2 regions of the Microbulbifer thermotolerans genome follow, and region 2 is predicted to be linked to the other one. Evidence: predicted binding sites of a transcription regulator. Region 2 holds the regulator's gene; the other holds the start of a gene.
What was found. The regulator FNR, encoded in region 2, switches genes on or off when oxygen is low (the NO sensors DNR and NnrR bind a similar motif). The targets are predictions, from matches to a motif close to TTGATNNNNATCAA.

Region 1: a site for FNR is predicted at 5,494-5,507, ahead of A3224_RS16710 (DUF3149 domain-containing protein). Genes of this name have one in related genera too.

Annotation. Positions count from the first base shown of each region.
Region 1 covers NZ_CP014864.1:3,753,564-3,761,358, reverse strand. Annotated here, with positions in the region: gene ubiB (ubiquinone biosynthesis regulatory protein kinase UbiB) at 1-462, shown strand, start outside; gene hisI (phosphoribosyl-AMP cyclohydrolase) at 569-979, shown strand; gene A3224_RS15560 (phosphoribosyl-ATP diphosphatase) at 976-1,311, shown strand; gene tatA (Sec-independent protein translocase subunit TatA) at 1,356-1,601, shown strand; gene tatB (Sec-independent protein translocase protein TatB) at 1,631-2,137, shown strand; gene tatC (twin-arginine translocase subunit TatC) at 2,156-2,926, shown strand; gene A3224_RS15540 (AraC family transcriptional regulator) at 3,000-3,896, opposite strand; gene A3224_RS15535 (SDR family oxidoreductase) at 4,125-5,066, shown strand; gene A3224_RS16710 (DUF3149 domain-containing protein) at 5,262-5,432, opposite strand; gene A3224_RS15530 (hypothetical protein) at 5,538-5,795, opposite strand; gene A3224_RS15525 (aminopeptidase) at 5,807-6,973, shown strand; gene A3224_RS15520 (TrmH family RNA methyltransferase) at 7,124-7,651, shown strand; gene dtd (D-aminoacyl-tRNA deacylase) at 7,690-7,795, opposite strand, start outside.
Region 2 covers NZ_CP014864.1:3,037,788-3,045,582, forward strand. Annotated here, with positions in the region: gene ribD (bifunctional diaminohydroxyphosphoribosylaminopyrimidine deaminase/5-amino-6-(5-phosphoribosylamino)uracil reductase RibD) at 1-985, opposite strand, end outside; gene nrdR (transcriptional regulator NrdR) at 982-1,449, opposite strand; gene glyA (serine hydroxymethyltransferase) at 1,742-3,007, opposite strand; gene A3224_RS12655 (outer membrane beta-barrel protein) at 3,135-3,623, opposite strand; gene A3224_RS12660 (hemerythrin domain-containing protein) at 3,898-4,470, shown strand; gene A3224_RS12665 (SpoIIAA family protein) at 4,571-5,017, shown strand; gene A3224_RS12670 (Hsp20/alpha crystallin family protein) at 5,373-5,801, opposite strand; gene fnr (fumarate/nitrate reduction transcriptional regulator Fnr) at 5,902-6,633, opposite strand; gene hemN (oxygen-independent coproporphyrinogen III oxidase) at 6,697-7,795, opposite strand, start outside.

The DNA of each region.
Region 1 (7,795 bases), 720 kb from region 2:
GCGCGGCGCTTTGATATGGCGGTGCAGCCACAGCTGGTGCTGTTGCAAAAAACACTGCTCAATATCGAGGGCCTGGGGCGGCAGCTTTATCCGCAGCTGGATCTGTGGAAGACTGCTCATCCATTCCTGGAGCGCTGGATGCGCGAGCGCATTCACCCCAGGACAATTATCGGGGAGATCAAGCGCTATGGCCCGGAGTGGCTGGAGAAGTTTCCGCAGCTGCCGCAGATGGTCTTCTCCTCGCTGGAGCAGTCCCGCGATCTGGCGCCGCAGCTGCAGAGCATCGGCGACAAGCTGGCCCAGAGCCAGCACCGCGGCCGGGGCCAGTACTTGCGCCGGGTTGCCGGTGTGTTGCTGGCCGCCGGTGCTGTCGCCCTGGCCTCCCCCCAGTGGGCAGCGCACTTATCCACAGGCACCTGGGTGATGGGTGCCGCGGCTTTGGTACTGTTACTGTGGCCTTAGAATCCGCAATCGCCTGTGTGTGCCGGTATCGTGCTAAAGGCCCGGCTTCACACTGCGGGTCTCAGACCCGCGCCAACCTACAATAGGAAGTCTGAAGGAAGAGACATTGACCAACGCAGATACGAGCACCAGCTTTATCGACCAGGTCAGCTGGAACAGTGACGGCTTGGTACCCGCCATAGCGCAGGACTTCGAGACCGGGCGCGTGCTGATGATGGCGTGGATGAATCGCGAATCGCTGGCTCTCACCGCCAGTGAGGGTTATGCGGTCTACTGGTCCCGTTCACGCAATAAACTCTGGCGCAAGGGCGAGTCTTCCGGACACCTGCAGCAGGTGCGCGAAATACGCCTCGACTGCGACGGCGATACCGTACTACTGCTGGTGGAACAGCAAGGCGGTATTGCCTGTCATACCGGGCGCGCCAGCTGCTTTTACAACCTGTTGCAGGACGGGGAGTGGAAAGAGAATCAGCCGGTGCTCCGGGACCCGGAAAGCATCTATGAGGGCAAGGCATGAGCGACCTGTTGCAGCAATTAGACGCGGTACTGGAAAGCCGCAAGCGCCAGGGCGATGCCGACAGCTCTTATGTGGCGAGCCTGCACAAAAAAGGCCTGAACAAGATTCTGGAAAAAGTTGGCGAAGAGGCCACCGAGGTAATACTCGCCGCCAAGGATGTGGAGTGTGGCGGCGACAGGCAGGCGATGATCTGCGAGACTGCCGACCTCTGGTTTCACTCCCTGGTGATGCTCTCGCACCTGGGGGCGGATTCACAAGACGTACTCAATGAGCTCGCGCGCCGCTTCGGCCTCTCCGGCCTGGAAGAGAAGGCCGCGCGCAGTAAAGATTAACTGGAAAAGTCAGCGAAAAGGCTGAGTAAAACCTGGAGAAGAGCATGGGATTTGGCGGAATTAATATTTGGCAGTTGCTGATTATTCTGGTCATCGTACTGCTGCTGTTTGGCACCAAGCGACTGCGCAACCTGGGCAGCGACCTGGGCGGTGCGCTCAAGGGCTTTAAAAAAGCCATGAAGGATGACGAGGAAAAAAAGGAACCGGAGAAGCTCGAACACGATGAACCGGAAAAACCGCAGCACAAGGATGACGCGCGGGAGCGGGACAAACAGTCCCAGGACAAGTGAAACTCTAAAGCCCTGCGTGAGAAACGCCCGTGTTTGATATCGGCTTTTTTGAACTTCTGATGGTTGCAATCGTGGGCCTACTGGTGGTGGGTCCGGAGCGGTTGCCGGACGCTGTGCGCACCACCGCCCGCTGGTGGTCTGGCGTCCGACGCATGTTGCACAATGCGCGCGCGGAGCTGGAAAGAGAGGTGGGCGCCGACGATATCCGCCGCGAGCTGCACAATGAGCGCATCATGCGCGAGCTGCAGGAGAGCCGCCGGGAAATGGAAAAGGCCTTCAACACCGTGGACGCGGAGCGCGAAAACGTCCCCACCGAGCCACATGCGGAACCGGCGCACTCCAAGGCGGAAAAGGAAGATTATTTGTCGGAACAGGACGAGAGCGCCACAGAGCTGCAGGACCCGGAGTACCCGGAGCACTGGCACGACTACGGCGACCCGGAACTGAATTCCCACCACCCGGACCGTGCCGCCCTCGCAGAGAAAGCCAGTACAGCAGCACAAAAAAAGCCGCAGGAAAAAGACAAGCAGTCCTGAGTGAAGGTAAGCAGCGACATGAGCGACCAGCCGGAAACCGACAGTCAGCAGCCGTTTATCGACCACCTGATCGAACTGCGCGACCGCCTCCTCAAAACTCTCTTGGTGGTGGTGGTTATCTTCGCCTGCATGGTGCCCTTTGCCGCAGAGATCTACGATTTCGTCGCCGATCCACTGCAGGCGCGCCTGGCGGAAGGCGCGGGTATGATCGCCACCGAAGTGACCTCCCCCTTCTTTACACCTTTTAAGACTACATTTGTGCTGGCCTTTTTTATTGCCATCCCTTTTGTGCTCTATCAAGCCTGGGCCTTTATCGCCCCCGGTTTGTACCAAAATGAAAGGCGTTTTGCCGTGCCTCTGCTGGTGTCCAGCGTTATCCTTTTTTACGCTGGCATGACCTTCGCCTATTTTGTTGTTTTCCCCATCATCTTTGATTTTTTCGTCGGCTCCGCCCATGCGGATATCCAGGTGATGCCGGATATCAGCCGCTACCTAGATCTTGTGCTGAAGCTTTTTTTTGCTTTTGGCTTCGCCTTTGAAATTCCCATCGCCACGGTACTGTTGATCTGGAGTGGCGCGGTAGATCCCAAGACCCTGGCAAGCAAACGCTCCTATGTGATCGTCGGCTGTTTCGTGGTGGGAATGCTGTTGACACCACCGGACGTGATTTCCCAATCCCTGTTGGCGGTTCCCATGTGGCTGCTGTTTGAGCTGGGTATTTTGCTTGGCCGCTGGATCCAGTCCGGGTCTAAGGCGTCGACAGAGCAAGATCAGGGAACTTCTGATTAATTCGCTGCCTGAGGTAAAGGTTTTGGGGCGCCGATGAGACGCTCAGGTAACGGACTTGGCGCCCCGCAATCCACTATCTTATTCCCGAAGGTAGTGGATGAGTGTGACTCCACTGCCGGGGAGACTGCCCGTACATGCGTTTGAACTCGCGGCTGAATTGAGAGGAGCTTACGTACCCCACTTCCATGGCCGCTTCGTTTACACTCATGCCTGCGGCAATTTTCACGGCCGCACTGTTCAGCCGCATCGCCTTCACAAACTGGATGGGCGACAGAGTGGTCGCCTGCTTGAACTTGCGGTGGAACACGGCCCGGCTCATTCCTACCTGCGCGGCCATCTCTTCAATGGTGACCGGCTCTGTCAAACGGGAAGACAGAAACGCAATTGCCCGGGCGATTTCATTGCCCACACCAAAGGCGCGCTTCGCACAATCTCCGGCTTCCCCCCTCAGTACGGCGTAATAGACTTCCCGTAGCCGGCCATCTCCAAGCACCGCCATATCCGCCGGGTTGTCCATCAATTGCAGCAGTCGCCACAGCGCGCCACCAAATGCGTCGTCCCAGCGCGCGAGTGTGACCCCCTGTTGTGGGGGTGGGTTGGTCTTGGGCTTGCGGATGGCGCCCGCGGCGTTTTGCATTGTGATTGCCAGATCGGTCATCACGCGCGTATCCAAGGAGATATATACCCCCAGAAGAGGAACCTCCGGCGAGGCTGCGGGCGTCCCCGCCTCTACCGGCATGGAAATGGGACAGCACAGGTATCGATTGCTGTCGTATAGGTAGCGCTTGCCGTCCAGTATGGCCTCTTTGGTACCACTCACAATGGCCACCACACTGGGCTCGTACACTGCCGGGGCGCAGCGAACCGGCTCGGTGACCCGGAAGAGTTGCACGCCCTTCACCCCGGTTTCCACCATGCCATCTTCACTAACCCTGCGCTCAATGAGTTGTTTTATCGGCTGTCTATACATGTGCTCACGGTAGCATTGCAAAATACACCCTTCAATCAGCGTGAGACAATCAGGCATGTATTAGCGACTATTTCGCCTATTTTGTTACATCCTCGATATTTATAGTTCAAACCGAATAGCGGGCACTGTCGCCCAATCATCCGCTTCCCCTGACTGGTGCAGCGAGACGGCACCTCATGATTTACCGGCGGCATATCGGCCGGATACGCAATCGAGAGAGTTTGAACAATGGCTATGCAACAAAAATTTGGACCCAATGGTTGGACGCCGGAGCGGCTCAGTTCGCTGAAGGGCAAGACGTTTGTCATCACCGGTGCCACTGCCGGCGCGGGCTTTGAGGCAACGCGAGTGCTCCTGTCCAAGGGTGCGAAAGTGGTGATGATGAACCGCAACGCCGACAAGTCCGCTGCCGCCATTGCGCGTCTGAAACAGGAGTTGGGCACTGATGCACAGGTGACGTTTGTGCAAATGGACCTGGCGGTACTGGATTCCGTGCGAGAAGCTGCGGCGAAAATAATGGCGCGGGTTCACCGGATCGACGCCCTTATTTGTAACGCGGCCATTGCTCAGGTCGCCCGGCAGGAGATCACCGTGGATGGCTTTGAAAGCCAGTTGGGGGTGAACCACTTCGGTCATTTTCTGCTCTGTGGGTTGCTCTTTGAGCGGATTGAAGCCTCGGGTGGGCGCATCGTGGTTGTCGGCAGCAACGCCTATAAAATGGGGCTGAAACGTATTCAGTTCGAAGATCTCAACTTCGATAAAAAATATACCCCCTGGAACGCCTACGCCCAGAGCAAGCTGGCACAGATGATGTTTGCTTACGAATTGCAGCGACGGGTTGAGGCGGCCGGAAAACGCACCCGGGTGCTGGTTTGCCATCCCGGCGCAGCCCGCACCAATTTGTTGAAGGACACGGCCGGCCCTCTCCAAAAGGCACTTTGGGCTGTGCTCTCGCTGTTGGCGCAATCCGCGGAAAAGGGGGCCTGGCCCGAAGTGATGTGTGCAACGGAAGAAGGGCTGGAACCCGCAAAATTATATGGACCTACAAGGTTCGAGATGGTGGGCCCGGTCGGCGAGTGCCCGCTGGAGGAACTTGCGCTTAATCGGGAAATGGCGGCTAAACTTTGGACCCTCTCTGAGCAGAAGACGTCACTGCGCTGGGCACTGTAGCCTGCTAGGGAACCTCTGATTAATTCGCGTGGACACAATGGTAGGTTCCGGGGCGCTCAGGCAATAGGACGGATATTTCGAAAACGCACGAGTACATCCCTGTAGCTTCGCCGGATACCGCCTTGTATCCGACGGTTTCGAAATCCTATTTCCTATCTTCGCTCGCGCCTTGCGCAAGCGTATACACTTCCTGTCTTATGATTGTCGCCGGGCCCCGTTCGAATCCGGCTCGGCGAGGTGGCTGTCCTTGTCGATATTGCGCAGTGCGAGGCGGATTAAATAGGTGGCCATCAGGAAAATAAAGGCGATGACTCCCAAGCTCAGCAGGCCGGAAAAACTGGTAAATAGGTCAATCAGTGCGTCCATATCTGACTCCGTCTTATACATGGGCGATAGTGTCAGTTTAGGAAGCAGCTAGTTGCGTGGCTTGACCTGGATCAAGCCACACGGGAAAAGGTGCAGGTGAAAGGACTACACAAGTGCGGCTATGCTGATAGCAACCAGTGCTCCGGCGGCAAGGGCGAACATGTCGCGCTCCTTTTCCCAGCCCGGCAGCAATATTAGTAGGGCCAGGGGGGGCAGAAAGATGGCGATTAGCCCCAACAGCAAGTGTTGCCGAAAACAGACACGCAACAGGCGCAGCCAGCAGAGGAAGGCGAAAACCAGCGCAAAGACGGTCAAGACGGCGGCGACCGGGGCCATGCCGGTGCCGGGGGTGGTCGGCTCCATGCAAACTCCTTATGCAAACGATGGTTAGAGTGTATATCAGCTTCCCGCGTTTACTCGCGTCGCTTGTGTCCCTGGCGGTATTACTGCTTTGTGGTTGTGAAACCGTGGAATACTACGCGCAGGCGGCGAGTGGTCAGTGGCGTCTTTTGTCCGCTCGCGAGCCGATTGAGGAGGTGGTAGCAGCACCGCAGACAGGGGAAAAACTGCGCGAACAGCTACGCCAGGTACAGAACATCCGCGCCTATGCCAAGGCGGAGCTGCGGCTGCCAGTGGGGCGGGCTTACGGTGCCTATGTGCAACTCGAGGAAGACTACCCCGTGTGGAATGTGTTGGCGGCGCCGGAGTTTTCCCTGACACCGAAGCGCTGGTGCTATCCGGTAGTCGGCTGCGCCAGCTACCGCGGTTATTTCCATAAGGCCGCCGCCGAGGAGAAGGCGCGGGAATTGTTGGCCCAGGGTTATGATGTCTATCTGGGCCCGGTACCCGCCTACAGTACCCTCGGCTGGTTTGATGACCCAGTGCTATCCAGCTTTGTCCACTGGTCGCCCGAGCGCCTGGCCGGCCTTTTGTTTCACGAGCTGGCGCACCGGCGGGTCTATATCTCCGGCGACACCCAGTTTAACGAGAGCTTCGCCACAGCGGTGTCGGAGCTGGCGCTGCCGGAATGGCGCCGCCGCTATGGCATCGAGGGCATGGGCGCCGATACCCGCGCGCAGGCGCTGGCGGTCAACCGCCTGATGACCGCAGCGCGCAAGCAGTTGCAGACCATTTATAAAGCGAGAGTCACCGACGAGAGCAAGCGCGCGCAGAAAGCCCAGGTGCTCTCGCGATTGCGTCACTGCTACCGCGAGCTTTCCGCCGACTGGCCCAATCCAGAGCGCTACCGGCGCTATATCGACAAGACCAATAATGCCACTTTGGCGTTGGTGGCTGAATATCAATCTCAGGTTCCGGCGTTTAAGCAGTTGTATCGCGAGAGTGATAGCTGGGAGGATTTCTACCGGGCCGCGGAGCGGCTGGGTGAATTGGGTAAGGAAAAGCGCAAGCGGCGCCTGAAACAGCTTGCGCAGCGCTATAAGGATTCCAGCACACCGGATGCCGACAGTATGGGGGCTGCGTTGTCGCCCAACGGAGAAAGCTGCATGCGAGGAGCGCGGCACGATTTGTCGTCAGGGTAACAGCGTTTTTCGCCAACGAATCTTTGCTTCGTTCCTTTGGGTGCTGTCGTTGGTTTTGGGGCGACTAGGCAAAGTCCTGGGCGTCTCAGCGGCTGAGAGGGTATCTTTCAGTCCAGCGAGGGAAGTCACCAATGGTTTTAAAGTCGCGAAATGAAAAACGTACAATTGGATCACGCTACTCACCAAAACAGTGGCAGGAAATATCCGCTCTGCCTTCTGGCATATAACATTAGAGTTCCAACGAATATAGGCAGCCTGTTCAGGATTGCCGACGCCCTGGGCGTTGAAAAATTATTTCTCTCAGGTGGTTCTATCTGTCCCCCTAACACCAAAATCAGAAAGACATCTCGCGCCGCGGAAAAATATGTGCCCTACGCCTATCATGAAAACACTCTGGATCTGGTAAAGCAGTTAAAAGGAGAAGGCTACAGAATTGTCTGTCTGGAAATTTCATCTGACAGCATGGATCTTGCGAACTTTTCTCCCAGGCCTGATGAAAAAATCTGCCTGGTGCTCGGATCGGAAAAGGAAGGTGTCGGCCAGGAGCTGCTGGATATCTCCGATACCACGGTTCATATTCCGATGCTGGGCAATAATTCCTCTATGAATGTGGCTTCCGCATGCGCTATTGCGGCTTATCACATCACGCAGAAGCTCGAGCTCGGGTGTTGTCACTGACCGGACGACAGCATCCCCGAAGATTGGACGCGGCCGCCTTATACTTCCAGCAGAAAAGTCACTGGTCCATCGTTCTGCAGTGAGACCTGCATATCCGCGGCAAACACGCCGCACTCCACCGGCGAGAATTGACGCCGCGCCTGC
Region 2 (7,795 bases):
GCGCCATATAGACAATCAGCTCATCTACATGGCCTCGGTAGAGGAATTCACCTGAAAGGGTAGCGCCGCTCTCCACCAGTATCTCGTTGCACTGGCGCCGCGCCAACTCCTTGAGCAGCGCCGACAGATCCACGCGTCCCTTTCCGTCCGCCGGCAGTACCAACACCTCGGCGCCCGCCTGTTCCAGCCGGTCGCGGCGCGATATGTCCGCGCCTGCGGTTGTGGCCACCAATGTGGGGGCGTCGCCCTGCAATATAAAGGCTTTGGGCGGGGTGCGCAGTTTACTGTCAACAATAACCCGCAGCGGCTGCACTTCCGCCGCTTGCTCCGCGGCCAGCAGTTCCAGGGCCATTTCGTCGGCGCGCACATTCAGGTTGGGATTGTCAAAACGCACGGTTTCCACGCCGGTGACTATCGCGCAGCTGCGCGCGCGCAGCCGCTGTACATCGGCGCGGGCGGCGGGTCCGGTAACCCACTTGGATTCACCGCTGGCCATGGCAGTGCGACCGTCCAGGCTCATCGCCGACTTACAACGCACAAACGGCAGGCCCAAAGTCATACGCTTGATAAACCCGGGGTTGAGCGCACGACACTGCTCCTCCAGCAGTGGGCCCTCCACCTCGATACCCGCGTCCTTGAGCTTTTGCAGCCCCCGACCGCTGACCGCGGGGTTGGGGTCCTGCATGCCGTAAACCACTCTGGCCACACCACTCTGGATCAATGCGTCAGCACAGGGGCCAGTGCGGCCAGTATGGCTGCAGGGCTCCAAGGTCACATAGACAGTCGCACCGCGGGCGCCATCCCCGGCAACACTGAGTGCTTCAATCTCCGCGTGTGGCAAACCGGCGCGCTGGTGCCAGCCTTCAGCGACGATATTGCCTTCGCTGTCGGCAATCACGCAGCCGACACGGGGGTTGGGCATAGTGGTGTAGAGGCCCCGCTCCGCCAGCTGAATCGCCCGCGCCATCAGTTCCCGTGGGGTCATTTCTTCTCCGTGTGCCTGCTGGTGAGCCGCTCGATTTCCTCACTGAATTCGCTGACATCCTCGAAACGGCGGTAAACCGAGGCGAAGCGGACATAGGCGACCTGGTCCAGCTCGCGCAGCTGTTCCATCACCAGTTCACCGATGACCCGCGCCGGCAGTTCTCGCTCTCCGGTTGCCCGCAGGGCGTGTTTGATTTGTGAAACCGCGGACTCCACGCGCTCGGTGCTCACTGGCCGCTTCTCCACCGCGCGCTGTATGCCCGCACGCAGCTTGTCTTCATTGAAGGGCTCGCGATGGCCGTTCTGCTTGACTACCCGCGGCAATAAGAGCTCCGCGGTCTCAAAGGTAGTGAAGCGCTCGCGGCACTGTAGGCACTCGCGCCGGCGGCGCACCTGGTCACCGTCAGCCACCAAGCGGGAATCGACAACCTTGGTTTCTTCTGCGCTGCAGAATGGACAGTGCATGAGGGATTGTCTCTAGGGGATTGAAAAACGGGCCGCAGTTTACCACAGACACTCCGGCCCTTGAGCGGTCCCGCCGCACTATGGCCCCATGATTCCCCTGTATCAGAGCAACCGCTGATCCATAGGGCAGGTCTAAATGGGATGAATGTTTCGACTGTACAGGGCACTCAGCAGCCGGGTGAGGCCCGTATTCAGCGATCTCAAAGTTTCCACCCACCTCCCGGGCTTCTCGCCCGGGGGAGGGCCCGCGGCCGCAGGACGGCTTGATCAGCCGCCGCCACGCTGTAGGTTTTCAGCCTTTGTAGACAGGGAAGCGCGCGCAGATATCCAGCACTTTTTGCTTCACCTCGGCGATGGTCGCCTCGGCGTCGCCTTTCTCCAGGGCATCCAGCACGTCGCAGATCCAATGCGTCAACTCCTGGGTTTCCTTGACACCGAAGCCACGGGTGGTAATCGCGGGCGTACCGACGCGCAGACCACTGGTGATAAATGGGGAGCGCGGATCGTTGGGGACCGCGTTTTTGTTCACGGTAATATTGGCCCGGCCCAGCGCTTCATCGGCATCTTTGCCCGTGTACTCTTTGCCAATCAGATCCACCAGCATCAGGTGATCGTCGGTACCGCCAGAGACAATGTTGATGCCGCGATCGAGGAAGGTCTCGGCCATGGCTCGGGCATTTTCCACCACTTTCTTCTGGTATTCCTTGTACTCCGGACTCATGGCTTCCTTGAAGGACACGGCCTTGGCCGCGATCACATGCATCAGAGGGCCGCCCTGCCCCCCGGGGAATACCGCGCTGTTGAGCTTTTTCTCGATCTCTTCGTTGGCCTTGGCCAGAATGATACCGCCACGGGGACCGCGCAGGGTTTTGTGGGTAGTGGAGGTCACCACGTCCGCATGGGGAATCGGCGAGGGGTAGACACCCGCAGCCACCAGACCGGCAACATGGGCCATATCCACAAACAGGTAAGCGCCCACTTTGTCGGCGATCTCGCGGAAGCGGCCCCAATCCATAATGCGTGAATAAGCGGAGAAACCGGCAACGATCATCTTCGGCTTGTGCTCCAGAGCGAGGCGTTCCACCTCTTCATAATCCACCTCACCGGTCTCGGGGTTGAGGCCGTACTGCACCGCGTTGTATATCTTGCCGGAGAAGTTCACCCGTGCTCCGTGGGTCAGGTGGCCACCGTGGGCCAGGCTCATCCCCAATACGGTGTCCCCCGGCGCACACAGTGCCTGATAAACCGCGGCGTTTGCCTGGGAGCCGGAGTGCGGCTGCACGTTGGCATAGTCGGCGCCGAACAGCTGCTTGGCCCGCTCTATCGCCAGGGTTTCCACTTTATCGACATACTCACAACCGCCGTAGTAGCGCTTACCCGGGTAGCCTTCCGCGTACTTGTTGGTCAGGCTGCTGCCCTGGGCTGCCATCACCAGTGGGCTGGTGTAGTTCTCGGAGGCGATCAGCTCAATGTGCTCCTCCTGGCGGCGATCTTCCTCCTGAATGGCTTCCCAGATATCCGGGTCATAGGAGGCGAGTGTGACTGATGAATCAAACATGGTATTCCCTCGGTAATGCGGGCTGGATCAGACAGGGTGAAACTATCGAAGGCGCGCATTGTACACCAAGGAAATCGTTGGCGCGCACGTATAGCGGCGCGGCTTCGGGCCGCGCGCTGGGAAGGGTTTAGAAGTGCAGGGTCATGGTACCGGACCAGAAGGCAATATCTTCCTCAATCACTGTGTATTCAAGCTCGATATTGGTGTTGGGGCCGTAGTTGAAGCCGATGCCCGCCCCCAGGGAAACGCCGGTGTCGTCGCTGCTGGAGGCGCCCACGGAGACGTCCTCATACAGCACGCCCAGGCGGCCTTTAAAGTAAACATCGCCATAGGAGCGATAGGTGGCGTAGCCTGCCATGGTCTGAACGTCCACATCGACATCATTGGCAAAAACATCGGCCTGACCACTGATCAGCGAATTGGTGTACTCAAGCTCGAATCCCCATCCTGAGGGCAATATATAACCTCCACGCAATCCCAGATTTAATGGGCTGTCTGCGTTGGGCAGGTCTATATCCATGATCCCGCCAACAGCCCCCCAATAGCCCCCCTCAGCAAAAGCCGCGGAAGAAGATACCAGCGCTAATACAGCGACACCTTTTGCAATATTACGCATACAAATTCCCTAACTGGTTATTGATCAATTCACACGATAAGGTGGGCACGGATTCTACTCACCTTGATTTCCACCTAACAGTTCCCCAATCACAGAAGCGCACACGGAGCCCCTGTGACCGCGATGGCAACGCATGGTTCCAAGGCCCGCCCCGTGTCCAAGCGCGCAGATTGCCGCCTGCCACCACGCAACCGTGCCGAGGCTTGATCCAGGTCAAGCCTCCCGCTGTCAGACAGACAACAATGGGGACACCGGTCAATCAATGGAGGCGGACATGAACACTATCTATCGGCAGCTGTGCCTGGATCATAAACACCTCCAGCAGCTCCTCGATACTTTTGAGTCCCTTCTCCACAGCCTGGACGACAGGGAGCGGGACCCGGCGACCCTGGGGCTGATTCTCGACGCTTTAGACTATATTTCCGTTTACCCGGACAAGTGGCACCACCCCGTTGAAGATGTGGTATTTCAGCAGCTATTGACCAAACCCATCCCCTGCCGGGAGGCGGTTATCGCCACATCACAGGAGCACCAACATATCGCCGCCTGCACGCGGCAAATGTCCAGCCTGTTCTACGCCATCGCCAATGATTCTGCCGTAGAGCGCAGCAAGCTAATCAATACGGCCCTGGATTACCTGAATCTGCAGCGCGACCACATGCGATGGGAAAACGAGATTGTCTATCCCCTGATCGAACAATACCTCACCGAGGCTGACTGGCAGGAAATACACGCGAACCTGAAGCAAAACAGCAATCCGGTATTTCACGCCGGAATCAAAAAAACATACGACATGCTGCACCAGTATCTAACAACATCAGATCAACCCGCAGCCGCATTGACCTGAACCCGCGAGATAAAAAGCGGGCGATTGCACTGTAGCAACAGACATCATTTTTCAATGCATCGCAATCTCTCGATCAGGAAACCAGAGAAAGGAGCATCCAATGAGAGACATCAAGTGCCACGGCATATCCATCGGGCTTGAAAGAATCGACTCTGATTTTTTTCTCTACGTCAAAGCTATCGGTCGGCTTACCCATGAAGATTATGAAAGGATAACACCACTTCTCGACTACGCATTACAAGGTATAAAAGATCCGAAAGTGAAAGCATTGGTAGATGTGGAAGATTTCGAGGGTTGGGAACTGCGCGCCGCCTGGGATGACTTTAAACTGGCGCTGAAACACGGCAATGAGTTTTCCAGAATCGCCGTGGTGGGCGAAGAAAAATGGCAAAAAGTTGCCGCACGTATCGCCTCCTGGTTTTTGAGTGGAGACGTACAATATTTCGAAGAACATGACGACGCACTGCACTGGCTGGCGCAACCGGATAATACCGAGAAATCTAGTCGAGACAACCACCATAGTACGCCAGTATTTCCCGCCCACTAGGAAACAGTAAAACTGTCACAAGCGCTGAGATTGGTTTCGATTCATTCAGGCAATATAGGAATTCATCGCTAGCTCACCCGGAAGCGGACAACCGGGTTGCTTTTTTGACCGGCATAGCCGGTCTTTTTTTTAATAAAAAAGGCCAGCGGAGAAGCTGGCCACTGCGGTTTTGACTGGGAACCGCAAATAAAAAACTCTCGTGCTCAAAATTTCCATCTTAAAAAGATGGTCAAATGATGGGACAGACACCTAAAAGCCGTCAGTCACAGGAAAGCTCCTGTGTGCTTTCATAGCATCCATCCCACAGCCTGAACGCCCCTGTATCAATAAAGACGCCCAAGCAAAAGACTACTACTTAACGGATTTGAATGCGCTTTGCCGCACGCTCACGCGGCTCCAGAAAAGGGATTTCCAAGGTGAGCACACCGTTGTTAAACTCTGCTTGAACATCATCTTCGGCAATATTGTCGCCGAGATCAAAGCGGCGCAGATAACTGCCGCTAAAACGTTCTCGGCGAATCACCTTTCCTTTTTCTTCTTTTTTGCTTTCTCGCTCAAGCACCGCCTCCAGAGTGAGCACACCTTCATCCAGAGTGAGCTTGATATTTTCCCGTTCGACACCCGGCAGATCGGCGACAATACGGTATTTTCCCTTTTCTTCAAAGATATCCACTTTGGGAGCAAAAGTTACCGGAGTTGTGGTGTCGGTGCTGGGTACACCACCCCACCAGCCGTGAAAAATATGATCGAAATCAAACGGAGATTTTCTCGGAATAATTTGCATGGTTGCGACTCCTTTCAGCGGTTGATTTACGCTTTAAGGTTAAGCCGCAACCGTGTGGCAGTTATTGATCTGAATCAAGCCAAAATCAGGCGCTGGCACATCAGCCCTCGCCCTCGTAGCCGCAGTGAGTACCGGCCACTTCACTGAGTCCGATCAGATCCAGTATTTCCACATCGCGCCCGCTGGCCCGTATCAGCTTTTCCTTTTGAAAACGGGAAAACAGGCGGCTTACGGTTTCCGCGGTCAACCCGAGATAGTTGGCAATATCGGTGCGCGGCATGGATAACACAAAGCGGCTGGCAGAATAACCGCGGCGCGCATAACGACTGGAGATATTGATCAGCAGCGCCGCCAAACGTGTATCCGCAGAACGCTTGCCCAGCAGCATCAGGATATCGTTTTCCTGTTTCAGCTCTTCCGAGAAAATGCTGTAGATCTGCTGCTGCAGTGCCGGCACTTGCTGTGCCAGTGTCTCCAGCTGCGAGAACGGCAGTACACAGACGCTGCTATCCTCCAGCGCTTCCGCATAGCTCGGGTGCACCCGGCCACTGTAGGCGTCCAGGCCCAGCAGTTCTCCCGGCAGGGCAAAATGGGTCACCTGAGTATCGCCATCTGCGGCAATTACCGCCGACTTGAAGCTACCTGAGCGAATCGCGTACAGGTTTGCAAAGGGATCACCGGTGCGGAAAAGGGACTCGCCGGACTTGACGATTTTCTTTTTGCGCGTGATTTGTTCGAGCTTGTCGATATCACCCTGGGAAAGGCCGGCCGGCAGGCACAGCCGCCTGACCGAACAGTTCCCGCAGCTTACCGCTCTCTGAGTATCAGTCATGGATATCCGGACCTTTCGTAGCACATCAGTTATCGGTTACGGAGCAGTCCGGATATTACACGGTTACAGAACACGGGAATAGCGGGCATCGGTTTCCGCTGAATGGAGATAGCGGTCGAAAGCGGCGGCGGCATTACGCACAAACCAGCGGCCTCGGTTCGTGACGCGCAAACAGTTTTCGTCCTGCTGCAGCAGGCCGTCGTCGAACATTGGCTGCAATCTCGCCAAATCGGCCGCAAAATAGGTCTCAAAAGGCGCTCCAGCGCGCTCTGCGGCCTCTTTTTTGTCCAACTGCAGACGGCACATCAACTCTCCGATCACCCATTGGCGCAGGCGATCATCGCCGTCAAGCAGCCATCCACGGCAAGTGGCGATCCCCCGGTCGGTGACTGCCTGGGCATATTCCTTCAACCGGTGCAGATTCTGCCAGTAGCCATCAGCGCTGTAACTGATCGCCGAAGCCCCCAGCCCTACCAGTGCATCCGCGGGCATCAGTGTGTATCCCTGAAAGTTGCGCGCCAGCCGTCCCTCGCGAGCGGCTGCCGCCAACTCGTCGCCGGGCAGCGCAAAATGATCCATGCCCAAAAACTCATAACCGGCCTGGGTAAGGCGGGATACCGCCGCCAACTGCATGGCGATTTTTTCCGTCGGCGTGGGGATCAGGTTGGAATCAATCAGCCGCTGCGCCTTGAACCGGTGCGGCAGATGGGCGTAGTGGTAGAGCGCGATACGGTCCGGTGCCAGCTCCAGCACTCTGTCCAAAGTGCGTTGCAGGCTATCTACACTCTGCCCGGGAAGACCATAGATGAGATCATAGGAAATGGAGCGAAACCCCTGTTCGCGCGCAGCGTCAGTCAGCTGCGCCACTTGGTCGGAGCTGCAAATGCGGTTGATCGACTGCTGCACCACCGGATTGAAATCCTGAATGCCGAGGCTCAGGCGGTTAAAACCCAGTTGGCGCAGTGTGGCGAGGGTATCCAGCTCAAGAGTGCGCGGGTCCGCCTCGATACTGTATTCAACGTCTTCCCCCGTGCGCAGATCGAAGATCTGTGCCAGTCCATCGATGAGGCGACGCATATCATCGTCGTTCAGATAGGTGGGTGTTCCTCCCCCCAGGTGCAACTGAGTCACGGGCACTCTGGCCACCTTGTCGCGATACCAG